Regions from separate parts of the Nocardia sp. bgisy118 genome, predicted to be linked through region 1. Evidence: predicted binding sites of a transcription regulator. Region 1 holds the regulator's gene; the other holds the start of a gene.

The links. The regulator HspR, encoded in region 1, represses chaperone genes until heat shock. The targets are predictions, from matches to a motif close to ANNTGAGTNNNNNNNACTCANNT.
Region 2: a site for HspR is predicted at 2,967-2,989, ahead of lon (endopeptidase La). Genes of this name have one in related genera too.

The regions. Positions count from the first base shown of each region.
Region 1 is NZ_JBYISM010000039.1:47,703-62,548, reverse strand. Features, by position in the region: gene AC3EO7_RS34255 (dynamin family protein) at 1-1,233, shown strand, start outside; gene AC3EO7_RS34250 (dynamin family protein) at 1,325-2,899, shown strand; gene AC3EO7_RS34245 (HhH-GDP family DNA glycosylase) at 3,023-3,658, opposite strand; gene AC3EO7_RS34240 (zinc-binding dehydrogenase) at 3,828-4,985, opposite strand; gene AC3EO7_RS34235 (class I SAM-dependent methyltransferase) at 5,116-5,943, shown strand; gene AC3EO7_RS34230 (hypothetical protein) at 5,960-6,106, opposite strand; gene AC3EO7_RS34225 (hypothetical protein) at 6,515-6,769, opposite strand; gene dnaK (molecular chaperone DnaK) at 7,292-9,139, shown strand; gene grpE (nucleotide exchange factor GrpE) at 9,136-9,798, shown strand; gene dnaJ (molecular chaperone DnaJ) at 9,823-10,980, shown strand; gene AC3EO7_RS34205 (heat shock protein transcriptional repressor HspR) at 10,980-11,378, shown strand; gene AC3EO7_RS34200 (globin domain-containing protein) at 11,960-13,129, shown strand; gene AC3EO7_RS34195 (FAD-binding oxidoreductase) at 13,229-14,005, opposite strand; gene AC3EO7_RS34190 (FAD-binding oxidoreductase) at 14,055-14,846, opposite strand, start outside.
Region 2 is NZ_JBYISM010000027.1:100,306-115,151, reverse strand. Features, by position in the region: gene AC3EO7_RS28470 (TetR/AcrR family transcriptional regulator) at 1-6, shown strand, start outside; gene AC3EO7_RS28465 (PaaI family thioesterase) at 3-446, shown strand; gene lon (endopeptidase La) at 513-2,888, opposite strand; gene AC3EO7_RS28455 (DUF445 domain-containing protein) at 3,157-4,512, shown strand; gene AC3EO7_RS28450 (TIGR03084 family metal-binding protein) at 4,623-5,414, shown strand; gene AC3EO7_RS28445 (hypothetical protein) at 5,773-6,441, shown strand; gene lhgO (L-2-hydroxyglutarate oxidase) at 6,496-7,674, shown strand; gene AC3EO7_RS28435 (SRPBCC family protein) at 7,768-8,268, shown strand; gene AC3EO7_RS28430 (ribonuclease H family protein) at 8,279-8,887, shown strand; gene AC3EO7_RS28425 (hypothetical protein) at 8,985-9,752, opposite strand; gene AC3EO7_RS28420 (MlaD family protein) at 9,882-11,060, opposite strand; gene AC3EO7_RS28415 (MCE family protein) at 11,057-12,148, opposite strand; gene AC3EO7_RS28410 (MCE family protein) at 12,157-13,266, opposite strand; gene AC3EO7_RS28405 (MCE family protein) at 13,266-14,264, opposite strand; gene AC3EO7_RS28400 (MCE family protein) at 14,261-14,846, opposite strand, start outside.

The DNA of each region.
Region 1 (14,846 bases):
ACCAAAACCGACCTGTACCCGCATTGGCGGCGGGTCCACGAAGCGAATCTCGGCCACCTGCATCGCGCCGGGTTGGACGTGCCGATCATCCCGGTCTCGGCGCTGCTGCGCGAGCACGCCATGCGCCTACAGGACGCCCAGCTCGGACTGGAGTCCGGCTTCGGTGTGCTGTATCAGTTCCTGCGCGAGCAGGTGGTCGCTCGCGATCAAGCCGCGACCCGTGCCGCCGTCGCCCGCGATATCCAGTCCGCCGCGGAACATCTGGCGCTCGCGTTGGGCAGCGAACTCGTCGCGCTGCGCGATCCGAATCAGGGCGCGGCCGCGATCCGGGAACTCCGGGCCGCGAAAACCGCTGCGGAAGAACTGCATCGGCGCACCGCCGCCTGGCAGCAGACACTCACCGACGGAATCACCGATCTGGCAGGCGATGTCGACCACGATCTGCGAGATCGCCTGCGCGGCTTGACTCGGACCGGCGAGGAGTGGATCGACGAGCACGATCCGGGCAGGCACTGGGACGCGATCGCCGAATGGCTCGCCGGCACCGTCGACAGCGCGCTCGGCGACAACCTGCTGTGGACCCACAAGCGCGCGATCCAGTTGGCCGAGCGCGTCGGCGAACACTTCACTCACATCGGCGCGGTGGAGCTGCCCGATGTGAAGAGCGGGCTGAACTCCGAGGAAAGCCTCGCCGGGTGCGGCACCCTCGCCGATCTGGAGCCGGATATCGGTTTCGCCAGCAAGCTGCTCGTCGGCATGCGCGGCTCCTACGGTGGTGTGCTCATGGTGGGCCTGGCCAGCACCTTCGCCGGGCTGGCCATGCTCAACCCGATTTCCATCGGCGCGGGACTCATCGTGGGCGGCAAGGCATTCCGCGACGACAAACAGGCCCGCTTGGCTCGCCGCCGCGTCGAGGCCAAGAACGCGGTGCGCCGCTTCGTCGACGACGTCGCGTTCCAAGCGGGCAAGGAGTCCAAGGACCGCCTGCACAGCATCCATCGCGCGCTGCGCGATCACTACAGCGGTGTCGCCGAGCGCGGCCTGCGGTCCATCGAGGATTCGCTGCGCGCCGCGCAGGAGGCGGCCAACATGGAGACCGCGCGCCGCACCGAGCGCTGCGCGGTGCTGGAACGCCAGCTGCGCTTCGTCGCGGAGCTGCGCCGCTACGCCGACGCCATGCAACAGCCCATCGACGCGACCGTGCCGAGAGCTCTCGGTACGGTATCGGGGTGATCACGACACCCCACTCGCGCTCGACCAGGGGCGCCGCCTCTTTCCGGTGCGCCGTCGAGACCCGAACCGGCGTGCACGCCGCGGGGCGCCGGTGACCACGAGGGTCGCGCCCGGCATCGTCGTCGAGGCGCACCGGTTGGTGGACGCGGCCAGGCAGGCGTTCGCGCGCGAGCCGCGGCCGAGGGCGCTGCTCGCGGACTGCGCGCGCAGGCTGGATCAGCCGCTGCGCGTCGCGCTGGCGGGTTCGCTGAAAGCGGGCAAGTCCACGCTGCTGAACTCGCTCGTCGGCCAGGACATCGCGCCCACCGACGCGACCGAGTGCACCAGGGTGGTCACCTGGTACCGCAACGGCCCGACCCCGAGCGTCACCGCCTACGCCCCCGACGGCGCTGCCGCGAATGTGGTGGTGCGCCGTGGCGGCGGCGCCCACGGACTGACCTTCGACCTGCAACGGCTGAACTGGAACGCGCCCGGCCCCCGCGAGGTCGACCACCTCGAGGTCGAATGGCCCGCGGCCGCACTGGCGCACACCACCATCATCGACACTCCCGGCACGTCATCGCTGTCCCGCGAGGTGTCGCGCCGCACCGCCCGCCTGCTGACGCCGGACGACGAGGACGCCGCGGCCGCCGAGCACGTCTCGGTCCCCGGCGCCGACGCGGTCGTCTACCTGCTGCGCAGGCTGGACGCGACCGACATCCGCTTCCTCGAGCGTATCGGCGCGGGAACCGGTGCGCGCCAGGGCGGTTCGGGCCTGGCCGGTCCGCTCGGAGTGGTCGGCGTGGTCTCGCGGGCCGACGAGATCGGCGCGGGACGCATCGACGCCTTGGATTCGGCCCGTGATGTGGCGTCTCGCTTCGCCACCGAGCTGGAGCGAACCGGCTTGTGCCAGGCCGTGATTCCCGTCGCGGGACTGCTGGCCTTCGCCGCGGCGACGCTGCGTCAGCAGGAGTTCGCCGCCTTCCAGGCGTTGGCGGGTGTTCCGGTCGACGAGCTGACCGCAGCGATGTTGTCGGCGGACCGCTTCGCGCGCCCCGACATTCCGCTGCCCGTCCCGCCGGAACTGCGCGCCCAGCTCGCCGAGCGCTTCGGCCTGTTCGGTATCCGCATGGCGGTCACCCTGATTCGGCTCGGCGTCCGCGACTCCGCCACGCTTGCCGCCGAATTGACCAGCCGCAGCGGCGTGGACGAGCTGCGCTCGGTGCTCGACGTGCAGTTCGGCCAGCGCGCCGACCAGCTCAAGGCGCATTCGGCGCTGACCGCCCTGGCGCGGGTCCTGACCGTCTATCCGGGCACTTCAGCCGACCAACTGTTGCCGCGGGTCCGCACCCTGCTCGCCGACGTGCACGGTTTCGCCGAACTGCGTCTGCTCGGCCGCCTGCGCACCGACGAATTGACGCTGCCCCCAGCCGATCTCGCCGAACTGCATCGCTTGATCGGCGGCTCCGGCATCGCACCGCACCTGCGCCTCGGCCTCCCGGTGCACGCGGGCCCGGAGGCGCAGCGAGCGCAGGCCGTCGCCGCGGTGCGCAAATGGCGCGAACGCGCCCGCCACCCGATGGCCGACCAGCTCACCACCCTCGCCTGCCTGACCGCCGCCCGCAGCGCCGAGGGAACCCTGAGCATGCTGCCCCCGGCCCCGGAAATGCGCATGGGTCGCCGCTGACCAGCGCCCGATCCCGGCCTGATCACGCGGGTCCGGCACGCGGCCGGAAGTGGCGCCGGTTCCTCAGCCGACGCATCGACGCGGCGGCCCAAGGCATGCGCCGCTGACCGCCTGCACGACCGGTCAGGTCGGCAGGCCCTCGGCCACCTTGTCATCGATGGTGACGCGGACCAGCGCGGCGGCCAGATCGGCGGCGCGGTCCCGGGGTGCCAGATCGGCCAGCTCGTCCGGCGCGGCGGGCAGGCCGACGCGACGGGCGCCGCGCAGGGCGCGGTCGTCGAAGTGGGGTCGCGCCCAGGACCAGGTGTCCTGGACTTCGCGGAGGAAGATGTCGCTGCCGGTGGGACCGATGCCGTCGAATTCCTGGAGCAGGTCGGCTGCTCGGTCGGGGTCGCCGTCCGCTGCGGCGGCCAGTTCGCGCAGGTCGCCGTGGTATTGCTCGAGAACGCGTTCGGCGTTCGCGCCGAGCCGGGTAGCGGTGCTTTCGTCGTAGCGCTTGTAGTGGGCGCGACCGAGGGCGTCGACCAGGTCCTGCCAGTCGGCGTCGGCCACCTTCTGCGGTGTCCGGTACCCGCTGTGGGCCAGTTCTTTGGCGGCGGCCACCGCGATGTCCGCGGAGATCCGGGTGCTCATGAGCTCGGCGAGCATCAGCAGTTGGAACAGCGGCGCGGGTTTGTCCGCGAGCTCGATACCCGCCTCGGCGGCGTACCCCGTGCCTGCGCGATCCAGCAGAGCCCGCACGACCTCACGATCACCCATCACGCCCTCCTCGCTCGACTACCGAACGCGTACCCATGCCCGCTGCGTTGATGCACGGCGAAATCCACGGGAGAGAATGGTTGCTCCGAGCGGGCGGGAAGCCACCGTCTTCTCCGTCGAATCCATTCGACTCCCGTCGAGAGAGAAATGGTGGTCGAGGCCGACAGGCTCAGGGCGCGATTGCGGAGCTGGACGGATCGATGAGGATCTTGGCGTGGCGCTCCGGATTGCCCAGCGCGGTGAACGCGTTGTCGATGCCCGCCAACCCCACGGTGCCGGTGATCAGGGGCGCCGGGTCGACCTTGCCGTCGGCGATCATGTGCAGCGTGTCGCGGAACTCACCGGGGTCGTAGCCGAGCGCGAAGCGCAGCTCGATCTCCTTGTTGATCGCCATCGCCGGGTGGAAGCGGTCGGTCTCCATGCACACGCCGACCACGACGACCCGCGAGAGCGGGGGAGCCGCGGTGAGTATCTGATCGATGATGCCCGGCACGCCGACGCATTCGAAGATCACCGGCCCCGCCGGTCCCGCGTCGAACGTGTGCGCGAGCCGAAAGACATACCACCACGGCAGATTCGGGACTCGGCGCAGTCGCTGCATGGTGTCGAAGCCGAGCCCGAGCAGATCCGTGACGCTGCCGATCCCTTTCTTCGGCGCTGCCTCCCAGGGTGATTCGGCCGCCGGATCCACCACCACGTCCGCACCGCACGCGGCCGCCAGCTCACGGCGGCGCGGGGAGAAATCGCTCGCGATCACCGTGCGGACGCCCGCTGCCTTCAGCATGCTGATCACCGCGAGACCGATAGGCCCGCAACCGATCACGAACGCTGCGCGCCCCTTGCCGACTCGCCCTTTGCGAACCGCGTGCCAGGCCACCGCCATCGGTTCGGTGAGCGCGGCGAGTTCGGCCGAGAGCCCGTTCGGCACCGGCATGGTCATGGACTCCTGCACCACCACCTGCTCGGCGTAGCCGCCCGGGGCGGCCGTCGACAGTCCGGTGAGATGCGGCTGCCCGTCGTGCCGAATGATCGGCAGCGCGACCACTTTCGTCCCGGGCTTCCAGCGCTTCCGGCACCCTGGCCCGTATTCGACTATCTCCCCGCTGAATTCGTGCCCGAGCACCACGCTCTGCTCGGCCCGCATGAACGCGTCGTACCCGGTCGCGCTCGCCAGCTCGGCCATCTCGTCGGCATGGGTGCGAGCGTGCAGATCGGACCCGCAAATCCCGCACCGCACCACGTCGAGCAAGACCTGCCCGCGCCCGGGCCGCGGCGCTGGCAACTCCTCGACCTGGAACTTCGTATTCGTCACGACAGCTGCTCGCATACCGGAACTCCTCTCGGACACCCCGCGCCGAACCTATCACCGCCCGCCCCGCCCACGGGCACGAACGACCAGCCGGTATCCCGCAGTCCGAGGACCGTACGGCGAACCCGAAGTCGGCTAGGTTGGCATCGTGACCACGGCTGACGCGGCTCGTGCTGCTGAGGAATTCTTGCGGAACCTGCACAACCGAGCGCCGGAAGCGATGGGTCGCTACGTCGCCGCGCACCGCTTGCCCGATGGCAGAACCAGCTATCAGTTCCTCGCCGAACGGGTCGCGGGCGCCCGGCGTGTGCTCGATCTCGGGTGCGGTGACGGCGCGCTGCTGGCGGTACTCGCCCGCGACGGCGCGACCGGGCTCGCCGGTGTCGACATCTCCGAGGGCGAGCTCGCGGTGGCTCGCCGGCGCCCCGAGCTGGTCGACGCCGATCTGCGCGAAGCGCGCGCCCAGGAGCTGCCCTTCGCCGAGGATTCCTTCGACGCGGTGGTCTGCCATATGGCGTTGATGCTGATGGCCGACGTCGAGCAGGTCATCGCCGAGACCGCCCGGGTGCTGCGGCCGGGCGGCAGGCTGGCCGTCGTCGTCGGCGCGCGGTCGGCCGAGGGCAGCGGGCTCGAGTTGTTCCTCGAGCTGGCGCGGCCGCTGTTCGCGCAGCGCCCCATCCCGCCGCTCGGCGACCGCCGCACCCGTAGCCGCGACGGATTGAACGAGCTGCTGACGGCAGCCGGTTTCGCGTCGATCACCTGGGAGGAGATCACCCTCGGCGGATCGGGCACACCCGAACAGGTATGGGACAACGCCATCGAAAAGTACTACGACACAACGACGCTCGCCGCCGAGGAAATCGCGGCACTGCGCCGCGAATTCCTCGCGCGAGCCGCGGCGCTGACCGAGGACGGATTGCTCACTCGCGGAGAGCGATCGGCGGTCGCCACGACCCGGCTACCCGCGAGCCGGTAACCGGAGCGACCCGCGCTCACCCGTTCACGAAGGTGAGGCTGGTCGCGTCGTAGCGGGTGCCCGCGATCTTTTCCGCCGGGGCGGCCGCCTCGATGGCGGCGAGATCCTCGGGGGAGGCGGAGACGGCGAGTTCGCCGAGATGCCGGGTGCGGACGTCGATCATGGTGCTACCTCCTGCGCTCGAAAAACCTGCTGGCACAAGACGCTAGGAGTTGGAGTGCGCTCCATGTCGAACAGTTCCGAGTGCGCCGCGAAATCCGTCGCTCCGCCCTTGATTCGAACGTATGTTCGGATAGGATGGGAAGCGTCCCGCCTCCCATGGAGGTGTGCCGATAGAAGTGAGCCGAATGACCACTCGTTCGCCGGGTGGTGCAACGGTCAGCCGACCTACTTTTGGTCTACCTGTACGAGGGCAGGGTCGGCGCTCCGGTCAGCGAGCCGTGGGCGCCTTGACTTGGATTCGTCGCGAACCGCTGTCGGGAGCGACCGCGGCGGCGTGAGTGAATCACGCCGCCGCACTTTCAATGCCGTTGCCGCTGCGGCGAACTCGGTAGGAGTCGTAGTCGCCGCACTACCCGACCGCGAAGAGGACGGCCGTCGCGAGGACGACGAGGCCCGACATGCCCCATCCGATCGTGTTTCCCAGTTCGGTCCGGGACGCGCGGGTGGCCTTGTCCAGTCCCTCCTCCTTGGCCGAGGGGAGGAAGAACAACACGATGAAGCCGATCGGACCGGCCGCGAGCAGCCAGGCCAACGGCTGCAATCCCTTCTTGTAGGCGAGCGTGCCGACCAAGGTCATCATGGCGATCCCGATTGCGATCTGCATTCGTCCCTCATCCCCGAGCATTGTGCTGATCTGCCTGCATCGATGACGCGGAAAAGGTTGTTACACAGTGGAATCGAGAGAACCGGTGCACGTGCCAACCTCTGGCCGTCGCGCGCGCCACCGGTTCGTCCGCGCCGCCCGGCGTCGCGAGGCCGACCGCAACGGCCGTCGCGCCCGGTCGCCTCGGGTTCGGCGGTGGGTTGGCGGGCCCCGCCGACCGCGCGTAAGCCCTCGGCGGTCAGGCGGCGCGCCGTCGCGAGTCCGATACCGCGGCTGCCGGGAATATCGCGCACGGGTCGCCGGTTGAGGTTTTCGACAATGTTGAGCGAGCCGGACTCAAGTTTCGTTTGACGCCCGGTGTGGATTGGGTGCAGGATTGAGCCGACCACGCTCAGCGTTGCTGGGACCGTGCTCCGTGAGGTGCTAGGGGCGAGGTCTCGCGGCGGTCGACAGAACACGCCGCAGGGCGAGCTGTCTCGCCTGGCACCGACACACAAGTACGTCAACTAGGAGGAAACAAACATGGCTCGTGCGGTCGGAATCGACCTCGGGACCACGAACTCGGTCGTCGCCGTTCTCGAAGGCGGCGAGCCGGTCGTGGTCGCCAACTCGGAAGGATCGCGTACCACCCCGTCGATCGTCGCGTTCGCGAAGAACGGCGAGGTGCTGGTCGGTCAGCCTGCGAAGAACCAGGCCGTCACGAACGTCGACCGCACCATTCGCTCCGTCAAGCGTCACATCGGCACGGACTGGTCCGTCGGCATCGACGACAAGAAGTACACCGCGCAGGAGATCAGCGCGCGCGTGCTGATGAAGCTCAAGCGCGACGCGGAGGCCTACCTCGGTGAGGAGATCACCGACGCGGTCATCACCGTGCCCGCGTACTTCGAGGACTCGCAGCGCCAGGCCACCAAGGAAGCCGGTCAGATCGCCGGTCTGAACGTGCTGCGCATCGTCAACGAGCCCACCGCGGCCGCGCTCGCGTACGGCCTGGACAAGGGCGACAAGGAACAGACCATCCTGGTCTTCGATCTCGGTGGCGGCACCTTCGACGTCTCGCTGCTGGAAATCGGCGAGGGCGTCGTCGAGGTTCGCGCGACCTCCGGTGACAACCACCTCGGTGGCGACGACTGGGACGAGCGGGTCGTCAAGTGGCTGGTCGACAAGTTCAAGGCCAGCTCGGGCATCGACCTGACCAAGGACAAGATGGCCATGCAGCGCCTGCGCGAGGCGTCGGAGAAGGCCAAGATCGAGCTGTCCTCGTCGCAGTCGACCTCGATCAACCTGCCCTACATCACCGTCGACGCGGACAAGAACCCGCTGTTCCTCGACGAGCAGCTGACCCGCGCCGAATTCCAGAAGATCACCTCGGACCTGCTGGACCGCACCCGTGCGCCGTTCCAGTCCGTGATCAAGGACGCGGGCATCAACGTGGCCGACATCGACCACGTCGTCCTCGTCGGTGGCTCGACCCGTATGCCCGCCGTCTCGGACCTGGTCCGCGAGCTCACCGGCGGCAAGGAGCCCAACAAGGGCGTGAACCCGGACGAGGTCGTCGCCGTCGGCGCCGCCCTGCAGGCCGGCGTGCTCAAGGGTGAGGTCAAGGACGTCCTGCTGCTCGATGTGACCCCGCTGTCGCTGGGCATCGAGACCAAGGGCGGCGTGATGACCAGGCTCATCGAGCGCAACACCACCATCCCGACCAAGCGTTCGGAGACCTTCACCACGGCCGACGACAACCAGCCGTCGGTGCAGATCCAGGTGTTCCAGGGTGAGCGCGAGATCGCCTCGCACAACAAGCTGCTCGGCTCCTTCGAGCTGACCGGCATCCCGCCTGCCCCGCGCGGCGTGCCGCAGATCGAGGTCACCTTCGACATCGACGCCAACGGCATTGTGCACGTCACCGCCAAGGACAAGGGCACCGGCAAGGAGAACACGATCAAGATCCAGGACGGCTCCGGTCTGTCCAAGGAGGAGATCGACCGGATGGTGAAGGACGCCGAGGCGCACGCGGCCGAGGACAAGGCGCGTCGCGAGGAGGCGGAGACCCGCAACCAGGCCGAGTCGCTGGTGCACCAGACCGAGAAGTTCATCAAGGAGAACGAGGACAAGGTGCCCGCGGACGTGAAGTCCAAGGTCGAGGCGGCCATCGCCGAGGCCAACGAGGCGCTGAAGGGCACCGACATCGCGGCCGTGAAGTCCGCGGTGGAGAAGCTCGCCACCGAGTCGCAGGCGCTCGGCCAGGCCATCTACGAGGCCTCCGCCGCCGAGCAGGCCGCGTCCGGCGACGGCGCGTCCAGCTCCGCGAGCGACGACCAGGTCGTGGATGCCGAGGTCGTTGACGAGCCGGTCGACACGGAGAAGAAGTGACTGAGGGCAACCAGGCCGATTCGGCACAGGAACCGATCACCTTCGTCGACAAGCGCAAGGTCGACCCGGCCACCGGTGAGGTTCGGGAACCGGTCGCGGACACCGCGGCCGGGCCCGGCCCCGAGGTCGGGAACGGTGCTGAAGGCAATGGCGTTCTGACTCCGGAGGGAGCCGAAGCGCTGGCCGAGACGATCGGTGTCGAGCTCGCCGAGCGCACCGCCGACCTACAGCGGCTGACCGCGGAATACGCCAACTACCGGCGCCGCGTCGAGCGCGATCGCAAGACCGCCATCGACGGCGCCAAGGCTGCCGTGGTCACCGAACTGCTCGGTGTGCTCGACGATCTGGATCGCGCGAGGGCCCACGGCGACCTCGAGTCCGGACCGCTGAAGTCGGTGGCGGACAAGCTGGTCGAGGCGCTGCGCAAGCAAGGCCTCGAGGAGTTCGGCGCGGAGGGCGAGCCCTTCGACCCGACCCTGCACGAGGCCGTGCAGCACGAGGGTTCCGGCGCGGATCCGGTGCTCGGTGTCGTGATGCGCAAGGGCTATCGGTTCGGCGATCGGGTGCTGCGGCACGCGCTCGTCGGGGTAACCGATGGCGTGGCCGATCTGGCCGAGACCGAGGCATCGGATGTAGATGCCAATGCGGACGACAATTAACACCTTGGGAGGAGGAGATACTCGGTGAGCCAACGGGAGTGGATCGAAAAGGACTTCTACAAGGAGCTGGGTATCTCCTCCAGCGCCTCGCAGGACGAGATCAAGAAGGCCTACCGCAAGCTCGCCCGCGACCTGCACCCGGACGCCAATCCGGGTGACACCAAGGCCGAGGAGCGCTTCAAGGCCGTCAGCGAGGCGCATGCCGTGCTGTCGGATCCGGCCAAGCGCAAGGAGTACGACGACACGCGAAAGCTCTTCGCGGGCGGCGGTTATCCGCGCGGCGGGTTCACTCCCGGCGGCACAGGCGGCTTCTCGCAGGAATTCAACATCGGCGACATCTTCGGCGGCGCCACCACGGGCGACGGCGGGCTCGGCGACCTGCTCGGCGGCTTGTTCAACCGGGGTGGCGCTCGCACCACGAGCCGTCCGCGGCGCGGCGCCGATGTGGAGACCGAGACGACGCTCGGCTTCCGCGAGGCCGCGCAGGGCGTGACCGTTCCGCTGCGGATGACCAGTCCGTCGCCGTGCACCACATGTCACGGCAGCGGCGCCAAGCCGGGGACCAGTCCCCGGGTCTGCGCCAACTGCAACGGAACCGGGGTGGTCAGCCGCAACCAGGGTGCGTTCGGATTCAGCGAACCGTGCGACGAGTGCCGGGGTTCCGGCTCGATCATCGACGACCCGTGCGTCGACTGCCACGGCAGCGGCATCCAGAACCGCACCCGGACCATCACGGTGCGGATTCCGCCTGGCGTCGGCGACGGTCAGCGGATCCGGTTGGCCGGACAGGGTGAGGCGGGACTGCGCGGTGCGCCTTCGGGCGACCTGTTCGTCACCGTGCACGTCAGCCAGGACAAGGTCTTCGGCCGTAACGGCGACGACCTGACCCTGGTGCTGCCGGTCAGTTACGCTGAATTGGTGCTCGGCACAACGGTCTCCGTGCCGACGTTGGAAGGTCGCGTCGGCGTCAAGGTGCCGCCGGGTACCGCCGACGGGCGGATCCTGCGGGTGCGTGGCCGCGGCGTCCCCAAGCGCGGCGGCGGCGCCGGTGACCTGCTGGTCACCGTCAAGGTCGCGGTGCCGCAGAAATTGGACAGCGATGCCACCGACGCGCTCAAGCGTTACCAGGAGGCGGAGCGGTCCAGCGGATTCGATCCTCGTGCGGGATGGGCAGGTGCGTGATGTCCACTGATCCGAAGAAGGCGTCCGGTGGGTCGCGAGCCGAGTTCTTCATGATCTCGGTGGCGGCCCAGCTGGCGGGCATGCACGCGCAGACACTGCGCACGTATGACCGGCTGGGACTGGTGACGCCGCAACGCACTTCGGGCGGCGGGCGACGTTATTCGGCGCGGGACGTCGAGCTGCTGCGCGAGGTGCAGCGGCTGTCCCAGGACGAGGGCGTGAACCTGGCGGGCATCAAACGCATCATCGAACTCACCAATCAGGTCGAGGAATTGCGGGAGCAGCTCGCCGAGATGCGCGCGGAGGTGGAGCGGCTGCGGGCGAGTTATCGCCCGGATCTCGCTCCGCCGCAACGCAGTACGGCGTTGGTGGTGTGGAAACCACGCAACCAGCGCTGAGGCGAGTGGAATTCGGGCCTCGCCGCCGACTCGTTTTCGGGTCCGCGGCGGGGCCCTTTCTCAATTCCGGGGCTTTTCCTCGGCCGAAAAGATGAGGAAAAGCCGAGGCGAATGTTGTTACCGGCGAGTTCGAGTTTGCTGTGCGAGTATCCGAGTTTGCTGGGACGCAGTGGATTCCGATGATCATGGTTCGCCACATGAGCAACCGACCGGTCCGCTTTTGCTGTCGCCCTGGGATGCGCAAAGATTGCCCCGCAGCAACTCTCGGCTCCGATCGCGGAGTTGCCACAAGATCGCTCCACTCGGGTCAACTGGACGAGTCTTGCAAACCGAGGCGCGCGAATTCGGTGAGTGTGCGACTGAATTCACCGCTCTAGTACGGTCTTTCGGTCTGTTATTCGCGAGTTTTGCGCTTCCGTTTCTTGTTTCCACGGAATTCCACGCGTGATGTTTATTCGTTGCGTTCCGTTGCTGGCAAACCTCGCCTACACTCCTTGGCATCGGCTGCTGTCGAGTGTCCCGCAGCACTTTCACTCGCCGGCGCGCTCTGCGTTCTAGTGCGAAATGGGGTTGTGACACAAATGGATTCGCGGACTGTCGCTTTGATCAGAACAACGTTCAAGGCGGTTGCTGCGGAAGACGGCGGACCGGAAAGGCTGGCCAGGTCGTTCTACGCGATCCTGTTCACGGACTACCCGCAAGTCCGTGATTTCTTCCCCGCTGCGATGGATTCACAGCGCGACCGCCTCGTCAAAGCTATCGGCTACGCCTTGGACCGGCTCGAGGAGCCCGACAAGTTGTTGCCGTTCCTCGCCCAGCTCGGCCGCGATCACCGCAAATACGGTGTGCAGGCCGAACACTACGCTGCGGTGGCCACCGCTCTGAAGATCGCGATGCGCCGCTTCGCGGGCACCGAGATGTGGACCGACGAGGTCGAGAAGGCGTGGGACGAAGGGTTGACCGTCATCGGCGACACGATGATGGGCGCCGCCGAGAAGGAGGCCACGCCCGCCGTCTGGTCCGGCCGGGTGCTGGAGAACCGGCTGGTCCTGCGCAATCTGGCGATCGTGCGATTACAACTCGACCAGCCGATGCAATACGCCGCGGGTCAATACATGAGCGTGCAGATCCCTTCGCGGCCGCGGATGTGGCGCTATCTCTCGCCCGCCGTGCCCGCGAACGCCAACGGCGAGATCGAATTTCACGTGCGCGGCGTGCTCGGCGGCTGGGTCAGCCCGGCCATCATCGGCCAGACGCAGGTGGGAGACCAGTGGCTGATCGGCTCGCCCCTCGGTGGGCTCGGCGTGCCGCGCAACACCAAGCGCAAGATGCTCATGGTGGGCTGCGGCACCGGTATCGCGCCGCTGCGGGCCCAGCTGATGCAAATGGCGTTGCGGCGAACGAATCCGAAAGTGCACCTGTTCATCGGCGGCCATCACCCGTGCGATCTCTACGATCTGGAGACGCTGAGCAAGCTGGCCATGGCCAACCGCTGGCTGACCGTGACGCCGGTCAGCGAGAGCGACGAAAACCCGTGGTGGTATTACGAATCCGGAGAGGTCGAGCGAATATGGCCGGGACTGGAGCCGCGCATGACCGGCCAGCTCGGCAAGGTCGTCGCCAGCTACGGCTCGTGGGCCGATCGTGACGTGCAGATCGTCGGCTCGCCCTCGATGGTGCAGACCACCAAGTTCCGCTTGATGGCGGCGGGCACCCAGACCAAACACATCCGCCACGATCCGCTGTTCTAGCGGACGCCCTCGCCGTTCCGGCGAAGGCCGGGATCCAAGCGGGTGACGACTATCCGCGAGTCTTCGACTGGATCCCTGCCTTCGCCGGAACGACGGCGGTCAAAGGCCTTCGTACTGAATGCGTTCGGCGGGCGTGCCGGTCTCGACGAGCCGGTCCACCGTGGCCCGCGTCATCGCGGGCGAACCGCAGACGAGCACCTGGTGACGGTCGAACGCGCCGTGCGAGCCGATCACGTCGGCCAGCGTGCCTTGCAGCAGTTCGTCGACGGGGAATCCGATGTCGACGCGCGTGTGCTCGTACCACTCGTCTTCCCAGTTCGGGTCCTCCAGGTTCTCCACCACCGGCACGATGGTGAGCCAGTCCAGCTCCTCGGCGAGCAGGACGAGCATGTCGGAGGCGTACAAGTCGCGCGGGGACCTGCCGCCGACGAACAGGTAGGTGCGCGGGGGCTCGGGCAGCCTGGCCAGTTCCAGGATCTGCGCGCGCATCGGCGCGAGACCGGTGCCGCCCGCGATCATCACCACCTCGTCACCCGCCGGATCGACGGTGAACGCGCCCTGCGGCGCGGCGATCCGCCACTCGTCGCCCTGCTGGGTGTCGGCGACCAACGAGCCGCTGAGCCAGCCGCCCGGCACGGTGCGCACGTGGAATTCCAGCTTGCCGTCCAGCGAAGGCGGTAGCGCGGGGGAGAGCCTGCGGCGCACTCCGGGCTGCTGTGGCACCCGGACCTCGACGGACTGGCCCGCGACGAACGGCACGAACTCGCCGATCAGACGGATCACCGCTACGTCGTGGCGCAAACGATGGTGGCCGACGACGGTCGAGGTCCACTCCTGTTGCGCGACTCCGTTGCCGAGCGCGCCCGGCTCCGTCATGGGAACTCCTCTGCTGTTGTGGGGTGCCGCGGCGCGTGGCCGCGGCGGATCAGACGGGATCGCAGCTGATGACGTGTTCGGGCGTGCCGACCGCGATGAGCGCCCTCCGGGTGTCGGCGATCATCCGCGCCGAGCCCGCGATCTGGATCTGGCGGTCGGCCCACGCGCCGAAGCTGGCCACCACCGCGCCCAGGTTGCCGACCAGCGTGCGGTGCATGCCGTAGGGCGCGTCGGAGGCCGGGTGCGGGTACCACCACGGATTGGTCTTCTGCTCGCAGACCGGGACTATGGTGAGCCACGGATTGCTCTGCGAGAGCTGCCACATGTTCTCCACGTCGTACAGGTCGCACGGGTAGCGGCCGCCGATGAAGAAGTGCACGCGCGGGTTGATGCCGCGCTGGCTCATCTCGATGAGCTGGGCGCGCAGCGGGGCGATGCCGGTGCCCGCGCCGATGAGCAGCACGTCGCGCCCGGTGTCGCGGTCCACGTGTAGTCCGCCGAGCGGGCCGCCGATCAGCCAGCGATCGCCCACCTGCGTCTCGTTGACGATGGCCGGGCTCACCCATCCGCCGCGAATCTTGCGCACGTGGAATTCCATCTCGCCGTAGGGATTCGACGGAATCGCGGGCGAGAGGTAGCGCCACATCTTGGGCCGCTGCGGCACGGCGATCGGGACGTACTGCCCGGCTTGGTAGGGCACCGGGCTGTCGGACTGCAAGCGCACGATGGCCAGGTCTTCGAGCACCCTGCGGTGGCCGACCACCGTCGCCTCCCAGTAAGGCTGGGACTTGTCCGAGTTCGCGCCGATGGCCATCGACGCCGATATCAAGATCATGATGTC
Region 2 (14,846 bases), on a different contig from region 1:
CAATGACCGTCGGCACATCGGCACTCGATTTCCACCAGGCCCAACAGGTACTGGCCGCGCAACCTTTCGCGGTGCTGGTCGGCACCGAGCTCACCCGATTCGGCGACGGCGCGGCCACTCTCGTCATCCCGATCCGACCGGAGCTGGGCCAGCAGTTCGGCTTCGTGCACGGTGGGGTGCTCGCCTACGCCGCCGACAACGCCCTCACCTTCGCGGCCGGCACGGTGCTCGGCGCGAACGTGCTGACCGGCGGGTTCACCATCACCTATCTGCGCCCGGCCGCCGGAGTTCGGTTGCGCGCGGAGGCGGCGGTGACGGGGTCCACGCGGCGGCAGGCGGTGGTGCGGTGCGAGATCTACGCGGAGTCGGAGACGGGGGAGTCGGTGCTGTGCGCGGTGGCGCAGGGGACAACGCGCAGTGTCGAGCGTGAGCTCGGGGGCTCATGATCGGCGATCACCACCGAAAACGAAGGGGCCGGGCACGGTTTCCCGCACCCGGCCCCGAAACCGAACTCACGCAGTAGCGGCGAACGCCGGTCGCTTCAGCGTCTCCTCCACCACCGGCTCGATGGCGTAGGCCAAGATCTCCGCCACGTCGGCGACCGGGCGCACATCCAGCGCCGCAAGCACTTCGGCGGGGACCTCGTCCAGGTCCGGCTCGTTGCGAGCGGGAATGAACACGGTCTTCAGTCCGGCGCGCTGGGCGGCGAGCAGCTTCTGCTTGACGCCGCCGATCGGCAGGACCCGCCCGTTCAGGGTGACCTCACCGGTCATGCCGACATCCGAGCGCACCTGGCGGCCGAGCGCCAGCGACACCAAGGCGGTGACCATGGTGATGCCCGCGGACGGACCGTCCTTGGGCACCGCGCCCGCCGGGAAGTGGATGTGGATATTGCGGTCCAGCACCGACGGTTCGATGCCGATTTCCTCCAGGTGCGAGCGCACGTAGGTCAGCGCGATCTGCGCCGATTCCTTCATGACGTCGCCCAGCTGGCCGGTCAGAGTCAGCGAGCGCTCGCCCTCGGCAGCGTTGGCCTCGATGTAGAGGACGTCGCCGCCTGCGCCGGTCACGGCCAGGCCGGTGGCCACACCGGGGACCGCGGTGCGTTCCACCGAGTCCGGAGTGAAGCGGGGACGGCCGAGGTAATCCTTCAGGTCGCCGAGACCGACGGTCAGGCGGCCGGAAGAGATTGTCGGCGAGGCGGTTTCGGGCACGTCGTAGCCGAGCTCCGGGTCGTAGCCGAGACCGATGTCGGACACCGCGGCGCCGGAACCGATTTCACCCTCCGAGAGCCGAGTCGCCGCCTTGCGCAACGCCTTCGCGATCAGGCGCTCCATCTGCCGCACGCCGGCTTCCCTGGTGTAGTTCGCCGCGATCTCGCGCAGCGCCTCCTCGGTGATGGTCACCTCGTCGGCGGTCAGCGCGTTGCGTTCCAGCTGCCTCGGCACCAGGAAGTCGCGGGCGATGGCGACCTTGTCGGCCTCGGTGTAGCCGTCCACGGTGATCAGTTCCATGCGGTCCAGCAGCGGGCCGGGGATCGTCTCCATGACATTGGCCGTCGCGATGAACAGCACGTCGGACAGGTCGAGATCCAGATCCAGGTAGTGATCGCGGAACGTGTGGTTCTGCGCCGGATCCAGCACCTCGAGCAGGGCCGCCGCCGGGTCGCCGCGGAAGTCGGAGCCGACCTTGTCGATCTCGTCGAGCAGCACGACCGGGTTCATCGAGCCCGCCTCCTTCATGGCGCGCACGATACGGCCGGGCAGCGCGCCGACGTAGGTGCGGCGGTGCCCGCGGATCTCGGCCTCGTCGCGTACGCCGCCCAAGGCGACCCGAACGAACTTGCGCCCCAACGCCCGTGCCACGGACTCACCCAGCGAGGTCTTCCCGACGCCGGGCGGACCGACCAGCACCAGCACCGCACCGGACCCGCGTCCGCCGACGACCTCCAGCCCGCGCTGAGCGCGCCGGGCCCGGACCGCCAGGTACTCGACCATGCGGTCCTTGACCTCGTCCAAGCCGTGGTGGTCGGCGTCCAGCACCGCACGGGCGGCCGCGACATCGGTGGAGTCGGTGGTCTTCTCGTTCCACGGCAGCTCGAGCACGGTGTCCAGCCAGGTCCGGATCCACCCGGATTCCGGGCTCTGATCGCTGGCCCGCTCCAGCCTGCCGACCTCGCGCAGCGCCGCCTCGCGGACGGACTCGGGCAGGTCGGCCTGCTCCACGCGGGTGCGGTAGTCGTCGGCGCCATCGGGCTCGTCCTCGCCGAGTTCCTTGCGAATGGCGTTGAGCTGCTGGCGAAGCAGGAATTCGCGCTGGGTCTTCTCCACGTTCTCGCGGACCTCGTCACTGATCTTCTCGGTGACCTCGGCCTCGGCGATGTGCGCCTTGGTCCACTCGATCAGTCGGGTCAATCGCTGCACCGCGTCGGGAGTCTCGAGCAGTTCGCGCTTCTGGTCCGCGGACAGGTACGGCGCGTAGCCCGCGGTGTCGGCGATCGCCGACGGGTCGGTCAGCTGGTTGACCGCGTCGATGATCTGCCACGCCTCGCGGCGCTGCAACACCGAGACGACCAGCTTCTTGTACTCGGCGGCCAGCTCCTTGGTGCGGCCGTCCGGCGTAGGAGTCTCGACCGGCTCGGCCTCGACCCACAGCGCGGCGCCCGGTCCGGTGACGCCGTGACCGATCTTGGCTCGGCGCTCCGCCTTCAGTACCGCCGCGGGCGCTCCACCACGCATCCGGCCGACCTGTTCGATGGTCGCGACGACGCCGTAAGTGGCGTAGCCCTCGGTCAGTCGCGGCGCGAGCAGGACCGCCTCTTTCTTCCCGGCGCGCGCGGCGTCGATCGCGGCCTGCGCCGATTCGTCCAGTTCGATGGGCACGACCATGCCCGGCAGCACGATCGGATCGGTCAGGAACAGCACCGGCAGATTCTGAGGTGTAGTCACGTGTTCGACCCTTCCAAAAGTTGAGCGATGCCTACTCAACCCCACCCATTCCGGGTTTGTTCCACCCTTTCCGGACGTTCGCTCAGGGCGAAGGCACGATCGAAGGCCGTGGCCGTCTGTGACAGTGCCCGCTCTCGCGTTGACACCCTCGCGAGCGCAATGAGAATGTGGGTGCCTCTACAGCTCACGGCACTAAGGGGAACGCAGGATGAACACTCTCGCATCCGGGGTGTTCATCGACTGGGAAGAGCTCACCGGCCAGACGAAGTTCGTGGTCGACCTGGTCACTTTCCCGATCTTCAGCGCCCTCGCGGGCTGGCTGACCAACTGGACCGGCGTGCTGATGCTCTTCTGGCCGGTACAGTTCCGCGGATTCCGGGTGCCGGGGCTGCAGGTGCTGTACCCGTACCTGCCGCGTCGAGTGCAGGTGCTGCCGACCTTCTCCGAGGACGGGCGCAGGCTCGGCTTCCAGGGCTTCATCCCGGCGCGGGCGGAGAAGATGGCCAGCATCTGCGTCGACAAGGCGCTGATGCGGATCGGCAGTCCCAGGGACTTCATTCACGAAATCGACCTCGACGGCATCGCCGACTACATCGCCGAGCTGGCACGCACGCAGGTGCGGCCGCTCGTGGACGAGGTGATGTACCGGGAGAACCCGGACCTGTGGCGCTCGGTGCCTCGGCAGATGAGACAGGTCATCTACCAGCGGGTCGACCGGCAGCTGCCGAAACTGTGCCGCCGAGGCTTCGACTCGCTCGGCGACAACATCGATCAGCTCATCGACATCAAGAGCTTCGTCATCCGCTACCTGCGCGAGAACCCTTACATCCTGAAGGATCTCACCACCACGATCGCGGCCCCCGAGCTGAAGTTCATGGTCCGCGTCGGCCTGCTCGGTGCGCCGTTCGGCCTGCTGATGGCGCTGTATCTGCATGTGCACGACCGCATTCCGGTGCTCGGCTGGGTGCCCGCCTGGGTGATCGTCCTGCTCAGCGCGGCCGCGATCGGCGTGATCGTGAACGTCATCGCGGTGAAGATGGTCTTCGAGCCCGGCGAGCCGCAGCCGCGCTACAAGTACCTGTGGCGCCAGGCGCTGCTGGCCAAGCGTCAGTCGCAAGCCGCCACCGACCTCGCGCGCATCCTGGCCTACCAGGTGCTCACGCTGCCCAACCTCTCCGCGGAACTGCTGGAGGGACCGAACGGCGACAAGACACGGCAGCTGATCGAGCGCCTGATCTCCGAGGAGATCCACCGTCAGCTCGGGCCGACGCATTCGATGGTGCGCGCCGCGTTCGGCAAGCGGCAGTTCGACAACCTGACGGTCGGCGCGGCCGGGGCCGCGGTGGGGTTGGCGCCGAGCATGGTCGAGGACGAGGAGTTCGCGCGCGAGCAGGCGAAGAAGATCGACGAGTTCGCCGCGCGCAAGCTCCAGCAGCTGAGCCCGGGCGAGTTCATGGAGATGTTCTACGCCTCGGTGGAGCAGGACGCCTGGCTGCTGTACCTGCACGGCGCGCTGCTCGGGTTGGTCGTCGGCGCGGCCCACCTGGTGCTTTTCGGGTGGTGACGGGGCGCCGATAAATACAAGCACGCATGCTTGCATTTTTTCGGCGGCGCTGCGATGCTGGGTCCCACCTGGCACACGCGGCGGTGTGCCCGCGATCGGCAAGGGAACTCATGGCTGACCTCGAAGCGCTGCTCGGCGATTTCGCCGGCGAATGCGCGGACCTGGAATCACTGGTCGCCCCGCTGGCCCCGCAGGACTGGGCGCGGCCGACGCCCGCCCCCGGCTGGAGCATCGCCCACCAGATCGGACACCTGACCTGGACCGACGAGATCGCCACCGTCTCGGCGTCGGACGCCGAGGAGTTCGCGAAGCAGGTCGCAGCGGCCGCGCCGAGGGCGCTGACCTTCGTCGACGAGGCGGCCGACGAAGCCGCCGCCGCGCCGCCCGCCGACCTGCTCGAGCGCTGGCGCGCCGGGCGCAAGACGCTGGTCGAGGCGCTGCGCGCGGTGCCGGCGGGCACCAAGCTGCCCTGGTTCGGCCCGCCCATGAGTCCCGCCTCGATGATCACCGCCCGGCTCATGGAGACCTGGGCGCACGGACAGGATGTGGCCGACGCGCTCGGCGTGACTCGCGAGCCGACCGCTCGGCTGCGCAGCGTCGCCCACCTCGGCGTGCGGACCAGGAACTTCGCCTACTCGGTGCGCGGCAAGGCGGCGCCCGCCGAGGAATTCCGTGTCGAGCTCACCGCGCCCGACGGCACGGTCTGGACCTGGGGGCCGGAGGACGCCGCGCAGCGGGTGACCGGACCCGCGCTGGACTTCTGCCTGCTGGTCACCCAGCGCCGCCACCTCGATGACCTGGCGGTGCGTGCCATCGGCGCGGATGCGGAGGAGTGGTTGACGATCGCCCAGGCCTTCGCCGGACCGACCGGGAAGGGACGGGCGGCGGGACAGTTCGCCTGAGCCGATCCCCCTGAACGGCGAGCAGCCCGGCCGGACAACGTCCGACCGGGCTTCACCCGACCCGATTCGAAAAACTCGGGAGCGGGCGAGCGCCAGACTTGGGTGCGCCGTTCGCGTCGACGGCCGGACGACGTTGGCCGGGTGTCTAAGAGTGGCAGTCGAGAATGACGCTCGCCAGCTATCCGCTTTTTACCCGCTCTTCAACCGGCGGAAACATCCGTAGCCCGGTCTATTGTGATCCTGCTCGCACGGATGCGGTGCCCGATCGGGCGGCGTCGTAACCTGGACATGCGTTCGGCTTTCAACGATGCGGGCCGACGACGCGAGGGGAGTCGGGGCGGAGGGAAAGGAACGCATCGTGACGGCACACAATCCTGCTCAGATCGTGCGTCATACCGCGATCGTGTTGGCCGGCGCGGCCAGTCTCAGCCTGACTTTCGTTGCCGGCGCGTACATCGTGAACCAGATGGCCGATCCCCAGCGCGCGGGCACGGTGCAGGCCGCACCGCTGTCGCCCGCACCCGTCGTCGAACCCTTCGCGCCGCACCCCGGCCCCCAGACCGCCATCACCGTGCTGAACAGCGAGACTCACGCGCTGTCGCCGATCTACCAAGCCGCCGTGTTCCCCGCCAGAACGGTTGTGCCACAATCGGATCCGGCTGCCGCGCCGCCGTCGCGACCCGCCGGGCTCGGCGGTCGATTGGGCCTCGGCACCGCCTACGTCGGCGCACAGGTCGCCCCGGTCCGCACCAACACCGTCGCGTTCATCGTCGACACCAACGCCTTCTCGGCGCTCACCGGCCTCGTGCTGTCCGAACCCGTGCGCGACCACCTCGGCATCCACCTCGACCCGGCCGGAATCACCCAGCTCCGCACCGAATTCGACATCCGCACCGGCGAGCTCTCCCTCGTCTTCTCCGACGCCAACCTCGGCGAACACACAATCCAACTCCAGCGCCACCCAACCCCCTCCACCCCGGACGCCCCCACCGGCCACGACGACCCCCACCCCACCACCACCATCTGAGATCTCCCCTGGGAGGTGGCGCGCAGCGCGGCGGCAGGGAAGTACTGTCGGGGCGTGTACGACTTTTGCGTGATCGGGGGCGGGATCGTCGGGGTGGCGACGGCTCGGCGGCTGGTGGAGCGGTATCCGGGGGCTCGGCTGGTATTGGTGGAGAAGGCCGCGGGGCTGGGGGTGCATCAGACGGGGCACAACAGCGGGGTGATTCACTCCGGGATCTATTACGAGCCGGGGAGCCTGAAGGCGGAGCTGTGCAGGCGGGGTGCGCAGTGGACGAAGGATTTCGCTGCGGCGCAAGGGATTCCGTACGACGTATGCGGAAAGCTGCTGGTGGCCACCGATGCCGCGGAGTACGAGCGGATGCTGGCGCTGTACGAGCGCTCGATCACCAACGGGGTGCAGGTCGAGCTGCTCGACGCAGCCGAGCTGGTCCGGCGCGAGCCGCGGATCACCGGCGTCGGCGCGCTGTTCGTGCCGGGTACCGGCATCGTCGACTACCGGAAGATCACCGCGGCGCTGGCCGAGCAGGTGCGCGCGGCGGGGGGTGAGATCGTGCTCGGCGCCGAGATCACCGCGATCGAGGAGACCGATACGGCGGCGACGGTCTCCGGCCCGGCCGGCGCGTGGACGGCGCGCACCCTCGTGGCCTGCGCCGGTCTGCAAGCCGATCGGATGGCGCGGCTGGCGGGCCTGCCGATCGACTTTCGCATCGTCCCGTTCCGCGGCGAGTACTACCAGCTGCCGCCGGAGCGCGCCGGACTGGTGCGGACGCTGATCTATCCGGTGCCCGACCCGAACCTGCCGTTCCTCGGCGTGCACCTGAGCCCGACCATCGACGGCGAACTCACCGTCGGCCCGAACGCGGTGCTCGGCCTAGCGCGCGAGGGCTACCGCAAAGGCAGCGTCGATCTGCGCGACGCCACAGAGATCGTCGGGTTTCCCGGCATGCACCGGGTGGCCCGCGCGCACGTCAGGACGGGGCTGCGCGAACTGCGCAATTCCCTGTTCAAGCGCGGGTACCTGGCCGAATGTCGCCGCTATTGCCCGGAACTCACCGCGGCCGACCTGCGGCCGCGCCCTGCGGGCATCCGCGCCCAGGCCGTGCTGCGCGACGGCACCCTTGTGCACGACTTCATGATCGAACGCACCGCGCGCTCGGTGCACGTCCTCAACGCGCCGTCGCCCGCGGCGACTTCGGCCATGCCGATCGCGGAGTACATCGTCGATCGGATCTGATTCCACCAAGCAACCGCCCGGTCATGAATCTGGAAAGCCCTCTCACCCACATTCCCGGCAATCTCTCGAATAAAGAGGAGAGTTGTAGTACTTTTGTCCGCAGCCGTGGATCAGGGAGGGCCTATGGGCCACATCAAGTACGCGAGTGACGTCGGGGCTCCGGTAGAAGTAGCGTTCACCTACACGGACAACCACCAGTTCGTACCCGACTGGATGTTCGGCGTCGCTTCCTTCGAACCGACCGGCGAGGTGGACCAAGGTCTCGGCGCACTCTTCGCCACGGCGGCGAGGCTCGGCCCGTGGCATCCCACGATCTCCTGCGAGATCACCGAATATCGCCGCAACATGGTGATCGGGTATACGCTGCGTGGGCGGTTGTCGGGAACCCTGACGCTGCGCTTCGACCCGCTCGGGTATGGACGGTCGGTGCTGACTTCCGAAGCGGAGTACGCTGCACCTCGCGGCTTCCTCGGCCGCATGTGCGCACGCTTGGTCGACAGTGCCGTGCGATCGGCGCTACGTCGTACCGAGTCTCGATTGCGAAGGGAGATAGAGGAATTCCACGGTACCGATCTTGTCGGTCGGATTGCGTAGGGTGCCAGCCATGATCATCGTGAGCACCGACGGATCCTGCCTCCGAAATCCCGGCGGCGCTATCGGCTGGGCTTGGGTCAATCATCAAGGGAGCACTTCGCGCAGCGGGGGAGCCTCGACGGGGACGAATCAGATCGCCGAGCTACGCGCGATCCTGGAGGCCGTCGACGCGCACCCTGGCGCCGAACCCCTTCTGATCGAAAGCGATTCGCTCTATGCGATCAAGTGCGCGTCGGAATGGATCTCGAGCTGGCGGCTGAACGGCTGGCGGACCTCGTCCGGTGGCGCCGTCAAGAACGTGGAGATCATCAAACAGATCGACCGCGCCATCTCGAGCAGGCCGGGTCCGGTCCGATTCCGTTGGGTACGTGGCCATGTCGGCAACTACTTCAACGAGATGGCGGACACCCTCGCGGGCGAGGCGGCCCGTAAGGCCGCGGCTTCGGCGGCCGCCGAGGTCGACGCGCCCGAACCGGCCGTTGTCACCGCGGCGGAGAGCACGGTTCCGCTCGCGCCGAAGACCGTGTCGAAAAGCTCTGCACCGCAACACAAGACCACCGGGCCGCGGGCCTCGGGGAAGGCGGTCGCGGCGGCTCCTCAGACCTTGACCCTGTTCTGAGCAGCTCCGCGACCGCATAGCAGGACCGCCCGAAAGACCTCCGGCGGTGGTGACTGGGCCCACCGCCGGAGGCGCTTTCGGAGAACTTTCCGAACGATCAGTTGCCGGGCTGCGGCTGGGTCGGCGCCGGAGCCTGGCCGGGCGCGGGAGCGCCGCCGGGCAGGCCGGTGCCCGCACCCTTCAGCATCGGCGAGTCGAGCTTGCTCACCTTCCACTTGCCGCCCTCGTTCTGCAGATCCGCGACGATCACCACGAACTGCCGATCCGGCTGCTGCTGAGTGAAATTGGTGCGGAACTGGGTCAGCGTCACCAGCACCTTGGCCTCGCTGGTGTCACCGCCCTGGTATCCGCACTGCACGTCGTCGGCCCAGGACTTGACCTGTGCTTGCACCATGGCGTCGGTGAGCGCCTTGGTCGCGTCGTCGAATTCCTTCAGGAACTCGCCGGTGGAGCCCTCCTTGACCTTCGTGAAGTAGCCCTCCAGGTCCTTCGAGTAGTCGTAGACCGAGACGTCGCGACCGAAATCGCAGGCCGCGCGCGTGGCGTCGTTGACCGCCGCGAGCTCGTCCGACTTCTTCTGGGCCTGGAGATAGAAGACCACCACCGCGGTGACGGCCGCGACGAGCAGGATGCCCGCCACGAATGCCGCGATCACCGGCAGCAGATTCGACCGGTCCTGGGCCGCCGCGGGAGCGGGCTTCGGCTTCGGTTCGCTCTGCTTCTCGCCCGCCTTCCCCAGGTCAAGCTTGGCCGTCTCCGCGTCGCTCTTCCCGGCCGCGGCGGCGCTTTCTGCGCTTTTCTCGGCGGGCTCGACGTTCTTCGTGGTCTCGGCGTCTTTATTGGTGTCGGCGTCGTCGGTGGACATCGATAAATCCTGCACTTTCCCGGCGCGCGCACGCACCGTATCGGCTGGCCGGTCCGCATGGGCGAACCGTACGCGTTCTACCAGCGAGTATGCCGGGCCGATGGCACAGCCACCGGCCCGGGTGCACACTCACCGCACCGGGGGGAGGGTCCGCTCGTTCGGATCCACACCCGGCGGCATCTGGGCGCCGTTGTTCGGCACGTCGGGCCGCGGGGCGTTCGCCGCACCGCGGATCTGCTGGCCCGGCGGCGGGTTCACACAGTAGTTCCATTTCGGGATGGTGCCGTCCTGCACCACCTCGTTGCGGATCTGCGGGGTGTTGTACGTGCAGTACGGCCGCGGCCAGATGTCGATGATCGCGTGGAACTCGCCGTCGTGCGCCGGGATGCCGAGCGCCTCGACGCCCACGGCGAGCGAGGGGAACAGCGCCCGCAGCGCGGGCAGGCGCAGCTGCGCGGCCTTGGTGATGGCGACGAAGTTGGTGGCGAGGCTGGTGATCGGATCCGACGTCTTGTCCAGTACCGCACCCAGGCTCTGCAGCTGCCCTGGGCCCGAGTCGAGGACGCTCTGCAGCTCCGCGTTGGCCGCGTTGAACTGCGCGAACAGCTCCCCGGAGTTGGCGGTGAGGGTGGCGAGATCCGGCTGCGCCTGCGACGTGGTGTCGGCGATGGTACGCAGGTTGGTGATCAGGCTGGTCGTCTGCGGCAGCAGCGAATCCAGACCCGACGTGGCCAGGCTGATGCCGTTGACCAGGCCGCGCAGCTGATCCGGGCCGCCGCTGAGCGCGATGTCCAGCTCGGCGAGGATGACGCTGAACTTGTCCGGATCGACCTGCGCGATCAGCTCGCTGGTGTTGTCCAGCACCGACCACACCGGGGTCGGCGTCTTGACCGTCTCCGGATCGAACTGGACCACCGCGCCGTCGGCGAGGAACGGGCCGTCCTCGGTGCCGGGACGGAAGTCGATGTACTGCTCACCGGCGGCGGACAGGGCCTGCACCGCCACGTCGGTGTCGACCGGGATCTTGTACCGGCTGTCGATCTCGGCCTGTGCGGCGATGGCCTGCCCGCGATCGGTCAGCTCGATGGAGGTGACCTTGCCGACGCGGTAACCGCGCAGCGTCACGTCGTTGCCCGGCTGCAGGCCGCCGGAGCGGTCCAGGTTCACCGTCACGGTGTAGCTCGACCGCAGCGGGTTGATCCGCATGACGCTCACCAGCAGGTACGACGCGCCGACGATCAGCACGATCACCAGGCCGATCGCCGAGAGGATCAGCTTGTTCGACCAGATCTTCGACAGCGCGCTCATCGGTGGCCTCCTTCCACCCGCTGCTGCACGAGTTGCAGCACCTGGATCAGGCTGCCCGCGAAGTCCTGCAGGTCCTCCAGATTCGGGAGCCTGCCGTGCTGCGGGTCGGTCAGCGCGCTGAGATCGAGGTTGGTCGCGGTCGCGTAGACGGCGAAGCTGCGGCCGCGGAAGGTGGCGTCCACCTTGGGGCGGATCTCGTGCAGACGATCCATCAGGAGGCCGAAGTCGTCGCCCGTTCGCGAGAGCGCGTCCATCAGCGCCTGCGTATTGACCAGCAGGTCACCCAGCTGATCGCCGGTGGTGTCGGCGTAATCGCCGAGCGCGGCGCTGGCGACCGACACCTTGGTCAGCAGTTCGCCGATGGCCCGGTTGTTCTCGGCGATGGCGCCGATCATCTGGGGCAGCGTGTCGGCCACCTGACCCAGCTCCGAGCGCCGCGACTCGAGCGTGTTCGCCAGCGTGCCGAACTGGTTCAGCACCGCGTCGACCCGGGCGGTGTTGTCGTTCAAACTGCCGACCACACCGGTCAATTCGGTGATCAGGTGCGCGACCTGCTCCCCGCGCCCGCCGACGATGGAATCCAGTTCCGAGGTCAGCTTGGTGAGCGAGGCGATGCCGCCGCCGTTGAACAGCATGGACACCGAGATGAGCAGCTGTTCGACGGTGGCGCCCGCCGAGGTCTGCTCGAGGGTGAGGGTGTCGCCGTCGTGCATCATCGGCGCGCCCGGTTCGACCTTCGGCTTGGACAGCGCGACGAACACGTCACCGAGCGGAGTGGCCTGGCGCAGCTCGGCGGTGCTGCCCTTGGGCAGCTCGATATCGCTCCGAATGCTCAGGTCGACGACCGCCTGGAAGTTCTTGGTCTTGATGTCGGTGACGACACCGACATCCGAACCGCCGATCTTCACCTTCGCCTGGTCGGGCAGGTTCAGCGCGTTCTCGAACACGGCCTGCACGGTGTAGGTCTCACCCGCCTGCCCCGGCTTGGGCAGCGGTAGATCCTCGACGGTGAGACCGCAGCCGGAGGTGATGCCCACCCCGGCCACCGCCGCGACGGCGACGAGCGCCCTGCGTGCCTTGATCGTCATGCGGTACGTCATTTCGTCAGTCCAAGCAGTGCGGCGGTGAGTCCGTAGTCGGGTCCGAAGTCCTGCATATTTCCGGTGCGGCACCCGTCGGCCTTCATCTGTATCCGCTCGCAGAACAGCGCGACGATCTCGCCGTTGAGCGCGGTGCCGATGATGGCGTGCAGGCGCACGTAGCGGCCCTCGCGGTTCACGATCCGGTCGACGTTCTGCAGTGCCATCGGCGCCACGTCGGTGACCTCGGTGAGGCCGTAGGCGTTGTCCCTGAGCTGCTGGGTGACGTTTGTCAGCCCGGTCAGGCTGCCCGACAGCTGATCCTGGTAATCGACGAGCGTGGTGCTCGTGTTGGCCAGGAAGTCGTTGAGCTGGTCGAGCGTGGCCTGCAGACCGGGCGCCTGCTCGGCGAGCAGACCGGTCATCTGGGTCACCCGGTTGCTGAAATCGCGCACGGACTGGTCGTTTTGGGCCAGCATCGTGGTCAGCTCGTTGAGCTGGACGATGATATTGGAGATCGCGTCCTTGTTGTCGACGCCGACCTTCAGCGCGCCGGAGAGCGCGTTGAGGGTGTCCCGCATCTTCGCGCCGTTGCCGTCCAGCATCGGGTAGAGCACCCGGCCGGCGAGCGGGCCGATTCCTTCGGAACCCTCCTGCGGCGCGAGTGCGGCGGCGAACTGATCGATGGTCTTGATCATCGTGTCCAGCTCGACCGGGGTTCTGGTGCGCGCCTTGGGCAGATGCGTGCCTTCGCTCATCGCCTCGCCCTCGGTGTAGACGGGGGTGAGCTCGATGTGCCGATCGGTGACGATCGACGGCGAAACGATCGCCGCCTCCGCGTTCTTCGGGATCTTCACCCCGGAATCGATCGACAGATGCACCTCGACGAGGGTGCCCTTCGGCACGATCTTGTCGACCTTGCCGACCTGGAGTCCGAGCACCGTGACCGGGTTGCCCTCGTAGATGCCGGCGATGTTCTCGAAGTCGGCGGTGATGTGCATGGTGCCGCCGAGCGCGTCGTTCACCGAGGTGGGCAACAGCGAGCAGCTGCCGACCGTCAGCGCGGCGGCGCTGATCGCGAAAAGCTTTGCGACGGACTTGATTTTGCCTGTGGTGGCGAATTTCATCACTGGCACCCCTCGATGGCTTGTGCGAAGCACAACCAGTTGTCCGGGAACAGCCACGGCAGACCGACGTCGCCGTACGGGCCGCTGCCACCCCACGAGTTCGCCAGGTAGCGCACCGTGGGCGGCATGATCGACAGCATCCGATCCAGGTTGTCCTTGTTCTTCTGCAGACCCTCGGCCATGGTGTTCAACTGCTGGATGGTCGGGCCGAGCTGACCCTCGTTCTGCGCGCCGATCTCCTGCAGCTGCTTGGTCAGCGCGGCGATATTGTCGAGCAGCTGACGCAGCAGGTCCTGCCGCTCCATCACCCGGTTGGCGATGGCCTCGCCCTGGGTGATCACCAGCAGCACACTGTTGCGGTTGTCGCCGAGGATCTGAGTGACCCGGTCCAAGTCTTTGAGCAGCTTGTCGACCTCGTCGCGGCGGGTGTCGATCACCTTGGCCAGCGCGCCGACGCTGTCCAGCGCCTGCGCCGTCAGCTCGGCCGAGCCGCCCATCGACTCGTTGATGACATTGAGCGACTCGGCGAGCTTGGCGGTGTCGAGCGCCTCGAACTTCGGGGTGCCGATCTGCACCACGTCGGCCAGGTTGTACGGAACCGCGGTGTTGGACAACGGGATCCGGCCGTCCTTCAGTCCGGAGCCGTTGCCCGGATCGAGGTCGACGTACCTGGCGCCGAGCAGGGTGGCCATCTTGATCGAGGCGCGCGCGTCCGGACCGAGCTCGACGTTCTTGTCGACGTTCATCGTGAGCAGCACGTGGCCGCCCTCGAGCTTCGCACCGGTCACCGTGCCGACCGGAACGCCCGCGGCGTTGACCTTGTCGCCGACCTTGATACCGGCCGCCTGCACGAACTCGGCCTTGACGGTCTGATCGCCGACGCCGAGCATCCGGATGATGCCGGATGCCATCAGCAGCACCACGATCAGAGCGGCGCCGATGAGGCCGAGCCAGAAGTAGCGGTTGCTGTCGAAGCGGTTCTTCATCTTCGCGATCATGGGCGGCACACCGCCGAGTGCGCGTTGCCGCCGATCTGCGAGAACAGACCGCGGGGGAAGAGCACACCGTACAGCGAGACGTCGAGGCCGCACAGGTAGGCGTTGGCGTAGCCGCCCTCGGAGGTGTGCCTACCTGCCGCCGAGAGGATGTTCGGCACGTCGATCGCGGCCTGGTCCAGCTTGGCGCCGTTGGCCAGCAGCAGCGTCAGCGCGGCGCTCGTGGAGTTCTGCGCCACCTGCAGCTTGGGCTGGATGTTGCCGACCATGCCGACCAGCGACGTGGTCGCGCTCGCGATCTGCTCGGTGGAATGCAGCAGGATCTGGCCCTGCTCGTAGAGTCCGCCGATCAAGGCCCGGGTCTGGGTCACCAGGGTCTCCAATTCATCACCTCGTTTGGCCAAGCCCGCCATCACACCGGACAGGTTGGTGATCACGTCGGACAGGATCGCGTCGCGGCGCTGGAAATCGGTGGCCAGCTGGGCGGCCTGCACGATGAACGAGCTCAGCGAGACGTTGTCGCCCTGCAGCGCCTGGATGAACGTCTCCGAGAGGCGGTTCACCTGCTCGGGCTGCAGTACCTGG